4 regions of the Desulfobotulus pelophilus genome follow, and region 1 is predicted to be linked to each of the others. Evidence: predicted binding sites of a transcription regulator. Region 1 holds the regulator's gene; each other region holds the start of a gene.

Region 1 (2,156 bases):
CAAATTGTTTATCCAGCCGGGCAAGCTTGCTGGCGGCGTAGTCTTTGAGTGCTTCCGAGGGTTCGATGTTTTTGAAGGTCACTGCTGTCTTCATGATGGGCCTCCCTGGTGGGTTTGGTTCGAAGTCCTCTATGGCTGTCCTGCCGCTGCCGGATATGGTTTCTGCGGCAGGATCAATGCTGTTTGCGACTGATATGACTCAGTACTGTCTGCGTTTGCTGGAGGGAAGAATTTTTAGAATTTCCCTGTATTTGGCAATGGTTCTTCTGGCAATGCGGATATTATGATCCTTTTCAAGAATGGCTGCTAGTTTCAGATCGCTGTAAGGATTTTGCGGATGTTCGCTTTCCACCAGCTGCTTGATTTTTTCAAGGACGCTGGCCGATGCGAGGGCTTCTCCCTCAACTCTGTTTATGGAGCTGTTGAAAAAATACTTGAGCTCAAAAAGACCCTGTGGTGTGTAGGCATATTTGTTGGTTGTAACCCGACTGATGGTGGATTCATGCATTTGTATGTCCTGGGCTACATCCCTCAGTACCATGGGCTTTAAATGGGTAATGCCTTTTTCAAAGAAGTCCCTCTGAAAGCGTACAATGCTTTCCATTACATTATAGATGGTTTTCTGGCGCTGCTGGATACTTTTGATCAGCCACGAGGCGGAGCGCATTTTTTCCTGAAGATAATCTTTGGTTTCCCCGGATATTTTTTCGCCGGTGCGCATGGCTTTTTTATAATATGGGTTGATATGCAGCCTTGGCAAACCATCATCATTCAGGGTTATAATGAAGTCATCATTCTGTCTGTATACATAGATATCCGGTGTAATATAAACCGGGGCTTCATTATGATACTCCCGGCCGGGTTTGGGTTCCAGCGACCGAATGACGGCGACGGCAGCAATAATGGTTTCTATGGGAAGCTTCAGGCTTTTGGCAATGGCTTTAAAATTTTTGTTCTCAAGATGCTTGAGATGTTGGGAGATGATTTTTTCAACAATTTCTGAGTGGATGCCGAGTCGTTCTGTCTGCAGCAGCAGGCATTCCTTAAGGTTACGGGCTCCTACGCCTGCAGGGTCAAAGGACTGGACAAGGGAGAGGGTTTTGCCGACCTTTGCTTCGGGACAGTTGCATACCTCAATGATTTCTTCCAGGGTGGCATCGAGATAGCCGTCTGTGTTGATGTTTCCGATGATGAGGCTGGCAATCTGCTGGGTACGGATATCGGTTTCCGCCATGGAAAGCTGCCAGAGCAGATGTTCATGCAGGCTCTCCTTGCCGGAAACAAAATTCTCGTAGCGTGGGCCGTCTTTTTCCTCGGATTCAAAGTGAACCCTGCCGGCACTGCTGTACTCATCCAGATAGCTGTCCCAGTCGGTTTCAGGACTGACGGTTTCCCCGATTTCCACTTCCTTGAGACCCTCTTCCGTAGCAGGAGATTCCGGGGTTTCCGGGGTCTCCGGCTCAGGGGCTTCCATGCGTTCCTCAAGGGCAGGGTTTTGTTCCAGTTCCTGCTGGATGGCATCCACAAGTTCAAGCCGGGAAAGCTGTAGCAGTTTGATGGCCTGCTGCAGCTGGGGTGTCATGACAAGTTGCTGGGTCAGTTTAAGCTGTTGTCGGAGTTCTATGGCCATTTTATAACCGGAATCCGTCTCCTAAGTAGTTTTTTCGGGCTACGGGACTGGAAGCAATGGCTTCGGGCGAGCCCGACTCCACAACTTTACCGGAATGCAGGATGAATGCTGTATCGCAGACCCCCAGAGTTTCCCGTACATTGTGATCAGATATAAGTACACCAATACCCCTCTGGGTCAGATAGGCAATGATGCCCTGGATGTCGCTGACAGCCATGGGGTCCACGCCTGCAAAGGGCTCATCCAGAAGAACAAAGGCCGGATCTGTGGAGAGGACCCGGGCAATTTCAAGCCTTCTGCGTTCTCCGCCGGAAAGGACCGTTGCTGGCTGGGTAGCCAGGTGGCGTATGCCGAGTTCGTCCAGCAGAGAATCTGCTTTCTGGTTGCGTTCCCATCGGCCCATGTTAAGATTTTCAAGGATGATGAGAATATTATCCCTTACAGAAAGCTTCCTGAATATGGATGCCTCCTGAGGCAGGTAGCCGATTCCGTACCGCGCCCGCATGTACATGGGATAGTCTGTCAG
Region 2 (2,156 bases), on a different contig from region 1:
CACAATACCACCGGACACGGCACCGATGATAATGGCTGCAGCAGGACCCACATTGGCGCAGCCTGCGGTGATACCCACCAGCCCTGCCAGCACGCCGTTCAGGCTCATGCTGACCTCTGGTTTTCCAAAGCGTATCCAGGCCGCAATCATGGCGGATACGGCACCGGCTGCGGCAGCAAGGTTGGTATTCACAAAGATCAGGGCAATGCTTTTGTCTGCTGTGGTGGTGGAGCCTGCATTGAATCCGAACCATCCCAGCCAGAGGATGAAAACGCCAAGGCCTGCAAGGGGGATGTTGTGGCCGAGTATGGGGCGGATACTTCCGTTGGCGGCATATTTTCCCAGCCGTGGCCCAAGGACGATGGCACCTGCCAGAGCCGCCCAGCCACCTACGGAATGCACTACGGTGGAGCCCGCAAAGTCGATAAAGCCGAGATTTTCCAGCCAGCCGTCTCCATTGTGCAGGGAACCCCAGGCCCAGGAGCCGAAAACAGGGTAGATGAAGGCGGTGAGGGCAATGGAATAGCAGATATAACCTGTGAATTTAGTTCGTTCCGCCATGGCTCCCGATACGATTGTGGCGGCGGTGGCGGCAAATACCACCTGGAACATCCAGAAAGCAAGGGTCCACTCTTCTCCTTCACCGGTGAAGTCGGAAAGAAAAAATCCGGATGTTCCCACAAAACCGCCCAGGCTGTGTCCGAACATGAGGCCGAAACCGATGGCCCAGAAAGCAAGGGAGCCGATAGAAAAATCCATCAGGTTTTTCATGATTATATTGATGGCGTTTTTCGCCCGGGTGAAGCCAGCTTCCACCAGTGAAAAACCGGCCTGCATAAAAAAGACGAGACAGGCGGCAATGAGTGTCCAGAGAAAATTGGCGTGTTCCTGCACAAGGGCTATGGCTTCGGCATTGGTGATGGGATCGGGAGCGGCATCTCCGGCAAGGGCCGGGGCTGCCAGTGCAAGTATCAGGGAAGTGGGAATGAACCAGCGCATGATGCTTTCCTCCTGGGATTTGGGGTTTGGGAAAAGTGCCTTGCTTTTCCCGTTAGTGCGAAGGTTTTATTGCATGAGGCGTGCCAAGGTTTTGTCTGGGTATTGTATGATATTTATGGTATTGATTTTATAGTATTTTTTTTAAAGGGTCTTGTGATTGAATATGAATTCTTTGTTTAAAATAAAACATAAATGTAGTGTGCATAGGTATTTATAACATTTATGTATGCCTGCTGGGGTGGCGTGCTGCGGAGTTGTTTCGTTTTTTCAGGCTGGAGGGATTTTGGGTGGATTATTTTATTAACGAGAAGAAGCGAAAAGAATCAAGGCAGGAGTTTAAAAACTTTTTGTTGTTGATTTAAGAAGAATTATTAACTTGAATTATAGATTTTAGGGCGGTATGTTGTGACTGCGTAACGGGGATGCCTTTTAAAAGACCATCGGGGGGTTTTTAAAGGCTTTTGCGATCCGGCCGAAACGCATGCGTTCCAGAAAAAAGCAAGCTCCTTGATTGATCCCAACAGGAAAGGCCGGACATAATTGTCCGGCCTTTCCTGTTGCGCTACAGCATGACGGCCGGGTTTCCGGCTCCTTGCCTTTCTATCTTACTGCGGGGATGGGGAAGACTTGTGTACAGCCTCCGTAAGCCCGTTGATATCGCCTGCCTTTAGGCCGATTTCCGATAGCAGGGAGTCCAGAATAGGTGCCTGAGCACGGTAACGGAGGGCGCTGTTGACAACCTGATCGGCCAGGGAGCCAGTGCTGTTTTCCCCCCCGGCATCTCCTTCGCTGCCACTTCCACCGCCAAGGCCGTTGACATGCAGGATGCGGATATCGCTGATCTGTTCCATGGGCTTGACGCTTTCACGGATAATTTCAGGAAGACTGTGGATGAGAGCCAGACGAACTTCCATGGCAATCTGCTCAGGTGAGAGAAGGTTGGCTGCATTGTTGAGAGCCTTTTTACCTTCCGCCTCCACAACATATTTGCGTTCCGCAGCATCGGCCAGCATCATTTCCGCATCGGCTTTGCCTTTGGCCTCCAGTCGTTCTTTATCGGCATGGCCCTGAGCGACAAGACGGAGGGCTTCGGCCTGATCAATGGCGGCTTTCTTTTCGGCTTCTGCTGCAACGGTGAGCTGAATGGCGTCTTTCTC
Region 3 (2,156 bases), on a different contig from region 1:
CCGGACCCGCCTGTTCTTCTTCATGGCACTGGATGCACTGGTCGTGAAGAGCATCGGTGTAGGAAAGCATGAAGGGGTCATCGGAGTCTTTCTCGTGGCAGGCCAGACAGGAAAAGGTGTCATCTCCGTACTCAAGATTGTGGTGGCAGCTGGCACAGTCCAGCCCGTAGGTTTCCGCATGGATCTGATGGTCGAAAAGGACGTTCCCGGCCTTTCCTTCAAAGAGAATGCGTACGGGATCCATGGGCGGAGCCTTGGGGAAGAGGATGTAGGCAACAAGGCCCAGTGCGGCAAGCAGGATAGCGAGGGCCACAAGCGTTTTGGGAGGAAGTTGCTGCATGAAAGTCCGCCTTTGGGTGTGGGTCAGGTTCCGGGTTATGCCTGATGATTGCCGAAGGTTCCCTCCTGTGAGGGGTTGGTTCCTGTGCATGGCCCCGGTGGCATTCTGCCATCGGGGCCGTGGAGACAGGAGGTTCAGGCAGCCTGCTTGCCATAAAGGCTAGCAAATTAAATGCCATGCTTGTTATAGTTTTGTTTTTATATTGAAAACATTGATTTCGCTTTTCTCTGCATGACGCGGGTTATCTTCTTTGTCCGGAAAATCAGACTTGTGAAGCCGCTTGAGGATGCGGGGACCGTAGGCTGGCGATTTTGCCATGTTGTGACTGATTCTGCGGATAACGAAAAAAGCCGGAACAAGAGAAAAGATGGCCGCAAGTGCAGCCAGAGGGTCCGCTGGCAGTTGCATCCGGCTGGCTGCATGGTGGGCCGTCAGTGCTACAAGAACAAAGCAAAAAACCGGTGTGATATAGAGGAGGGCCATGACCCTCAGGAATTCCTGTGAGCCGATTCCAACCAGAACCCTGTCTCCTGTGTCAATACCCGGAAAGGTCTTTACCTGAATTTCCATGGTGGCCGTATCCACTCCGCAGATTCCCTTTGCCCTGCATGCGGAGCAGGCTTCAGGCCTGCAGGCGCGGACTCTGGTTTTATCCGGGGATGTGGCCGTTACAACAGCTTCTGTGGTACGCATGGCAGCATCCTTGTATTTGGTTTGTCTGGCAGGTGAGGGGCATGGGGTTGTTGATGTATCGTTGAGTCGTTCGTAGCATTATCCCCGCTCCTTGTCAGGAATAAGCAAAAGACAGGCCATAATCTATCGGATGGCAGGAGGTGTGGCTGTACAACCGGGCTGATGGCATAGATTTTGTAGGTATATTCCTTCAGAAAAGGAAGTGTGCCGTATTCGAAGATAGTTTTTTATCCAGAATACAGGTAGTTTACCCTTTTGTGCAAGTCTTCTTGTGTTTTTTTGTGTACAATGGGAAAAAAATCCGTCCGGAAAAGAGGACTGGTTGGTGGTGCAGGATGGCTGGATATGGAAAGACAGGCTGCTTTCCATATGGAAGGCAACGTTGCACAGAGAATTGTCGGCCCCTTATTTTCCGTAAGCCCTGCTCACAGGGAATCCGAAAGGAGAAGCTTCTGCCATGAATATCCTGATTGCTGTGCTGGCCTTAAGTGGCCTGGGTGCCTTGATTGGTCTTTTGCTGGCCATAGCGGACAAGTTTCTCTATGTGGAGGAGGATCCTCGCATTGATCTTGTGGAAGGCGTACTGCCTTCGGGGCAGTGTGGTGCCTGCGGTTATGCAGGATGTCGGCAGTATGCGGAGAAAGTGGTGCTGGAACCGGGGGTTTCGCCTGCTCTCTGCCTTCCCGGTGGCGCGGATGTGGCCACAGAAGTGGCCCGTATAGCTGGCAAGGAAGCAGAGGAAATGGTTCCTTCCAGAGCTGTTGTGGCCTGCGGTGGTGGTCAGGTGGAAGGTTGCCACAGCCTTTTTGCCTATGAGGGAATAGCAGACTGCCGCGCCGCTTCTCTTCTGACCGAAGGTGAAAAGGCTTGCAAGTGGGGATGTCTGGGTCTGGGAACCTGTGTTGCCGTTTGCCCGGAAAAAGCTGTTTTTATCAATAGCAGGGGTATTGCCGAAGTGAAACGTGATGCCTGCATCGGATGCGGCCTCTGTGTGCGTGCCTGTCCCAAGGATGTGATCGTCATGGTGCCGGAAACGGCAAAGACCATGGTTATGTGCCGGAATCCCGAAAAGGGCGGAGAAACCCGTAAGGCCTGTGATTTTGGTTGTATTGGTTGCCGCCTG
Region 4 (2,156 bases), on a different contig from region 1:
CCTTTACGGAAGGAAAGCGCCCCTGGGGTGTGAAGGCAGACTGTGCTTTCCCCTGTGCCACGCAGAATGAAATTTCCGGTGAAGAGGCTGCCGAGCTGGTGAAAAACGGCTGCAGGCTGGTGGCAGAGGGCGCTAATATGCCCAGTACACCGGAGGCAATCGATATCTTTATGAAAAATGGTGTGTTGTTTGCTCCCGGTAAGGCTGCGAATGCCGGTGGGGTTGCCACTTCAGGTCTTGAGATGACCCAGAATTCCATCCGGCTTTCCTGGAGCCGTGAAGAAGTGGATGAAAAGCTGAAAGGTATTATGAAGAGTATTCATGATAATGCCTGGGATGCAGCCAAAGAATTCGGTCGGGAAGGTAACTATATTGCCGGTGCCAATATAGCCGGTTTCCTGAAGGTTGCCAGGGCGATGACTCTTCAGGGTGTTGTGTAAACGATCGGGTACAATATTCTCCGGCACCCTTCTCTTTCAGAATACAGAGCATGCCGCACCGGGTTTGCCCCGGTGCGGTTGTTTTATGAAAGCCTGTCTTCAATAATGCCTTCCATATCGAGGTCGCAGGGCGTATAGTGACCTCGCACAGCCACGGTTCCCGTGCGCCTGTTCTGCAGGGTGTGAAAATCAAAATCCTGTAGCTTTCCGTAAAAATCCATAAAAACAGATAGTTCTGAGTCAAGATAAACTCCCCAACTCTCATCCAGATCATAAAAATGCCCGAAGTGCTGCAGGATCAGAAAAAAGCAGGCTGCTGAAAGATAGTGGCTGTGTTTTTCTCTGTACAGTTCCGGATAGAATTTGCTGACATGTATTTCGTGGGAAAAGGCATTGAGAGAAAGGATGAGTTCCTTTGAGACGGGGTTGTCGTTCCTGCGCCTCCTGAGCTCATAATGCATGCATTGGTCTTCCGAATGGTAGGCAAGGAGAAAGCGATTGAGAAGCTGTGGAATATGGAGAGCCATGAAAGGCGGAAGAGATGCCATGACCGTACCTCAGCAGGGGTTGTGAGTTGAGCGGATAAAACAGGCTGGCCCCTTGGCCGGGTCATGGATGTTTTATGGGCTGCTGGAAGCTTGCCTTATACCTGAAATCATGAGAGGTCAAGCAGTCGATTGTTGTTTTTGGGTATGGGTAGATTGTAAAAAATACGTTTTTGTTGTGTCTCTGTCCGATGTTTCTTACGTTTTTGAAAAAAAGAGAATGCAGGCCGTGCTGGTCTGGAGTAATTTTTATCTTTTGATAATAAGGCCTTGTGTGTGTTGTGGCGGGTTGGCACAGACATTGCTATATTTTTATGCCAGAAAGGCGATGCTATGATGACAGGAATCCAGCCCCAGAAAAAAAAATCAGCCATGAAGTCGCTGCAGGAAAAGCGGACCGAGCTTATCCGGGATTATCTGGAGGGTCGGGCTGAAGATTTTCTGGTACGTCACGCCGCGCTGATTGATGGATACTTCTGGGAGAGTTTTACCCGCAGCGATGTGGGCCCCCTCATGGATATTGCCAGAAATCCCTATGCGATTATTGCCCTTGGCGGTTACGGACGTATGGAGCAGTGTGTCCATTCCGATGTGGATATTCTTTTTCTTTTTGAAAAGGATGTGCCACCTGCAGCGGAAGCCCTGATTCAGGAAATTATCTATCCCCTCTGGGATATAGGGCTGGAGGTGGGGCATGCCACCCGGTCCGTCGGTGAATGCTTGAGCCTTGCCAGTCGGGATCTCGAAGTGCTGACGGCGGTTCTGGATGCCCGGTTTGTCTGCGGTATGTCACCGCTTTTTATGACTCTTATGGAGAAACTGCGGGCCCGTTTTGTGACTTCCCATCCGAAGAAAATTATGGGGTGGCTGGTGGAAGGCAACCGGAAACGGCATGAGCAGTTCGGGGATTCCACCCATCTTCTGGAACCCAATATCAAGCTGGGCCAGGGAGGCTTGCGGGATTATCACACCATGCTCTGGCTGGGTCGGGTTCGTTTCGGACTTAAAGAGCCCAGAGATCTGGAATACAATGGCTATCTTTCCTGGGAAGAGTTTCATAACCTGAAAAAAGCACTGGCTTTCATCTGGAAGGTGCGGAATCATCTGCATTATCTTACGGGAAGAAAATGCGATCAGCTTTATTTTGAGCATCAGATTCAGCTGGCGGAAA

Evidence for each region. Region 1 encodes sigma-54, which starts transcription at its own class of promoters, with help from an activator protein. Its sites were predicted from a motif close to TNTGGCACANTTTCTGCTNT; they were not measured.
Region 2: the regulator sigma-54 is predicted to act here: its motif matches at 1,068-1,087, upstream of OOT00_RS10405 (ammonium transporter).
Region 3: the regulator sigma-54 is predicted to act here: its motif matches at 1,226-1,245, upstream of OOT00_RS15435 (SoxR reducing system RseC family protein).
Region 4: the regulator sigma-54 is predicted to act here: its motif matches at 1,274-1,293, upstream of glnD ([protein-PII] uridylyltransferase).

Annotation. Positions count from the first base shown of each region.
Region 1 covers NZ_JAPFPW010000002.1:38,204-40,359, forward strand. Annotated here, with positions in the region: gene hpf (ribosome hibernation-promoting factor, HPF/YfiA family) at 1-94, opposite strand, end outside; gene rpoN (RNA polymerase factor sigma-54) at 200-1,630, opposite strand; gene lptB (LPS export ABC transporter ATP-binding protein) at 1,632-2,156, opposite strand, start outside.
Region 2 covers NZ_JAPFPW010000011.1:79,805-81,960, forward strand. Annotated here, with positions in the region: gene OOT00_RS10405 (ammonium transporter) at 1-999, opposite strand, end outside; gene OOT00_RS10410 (flotillin family protein) at 1,605-2,156, opposite strand, start outside.
Region 3 covers NZ_JAPFPW010000036.1:2,842-4,997, reverse strand. Annotated here, with positions in the region: gene OOT00_RS15440 (cytochrome c3 family protein) at 1-340, opposite strand, end outside; gene OOT00_RS15435 (SoxR reducing system RseC family protein) at 524-1,033, opposite strand; gene OOT00_RS15430 (RnfABCDGE type electron transport complex subunit B) at 1,491-2,156, shown strand, end outside.
Region 4 covers NZ_JAPFPW010000007.1:134,681-136,836, reverse strand. Annotated here, with positions in the region: gene gdhA (NADP-specific glutamate dehydrogenase) at 1-440, shown strand, start outside; gene OOT00_RS07935 (hypothetical protein) at 524-988, opposite strand; gene glnD ([protein-PII] uridylyltransferase) at 1,319-2,156, shown strand, end outside.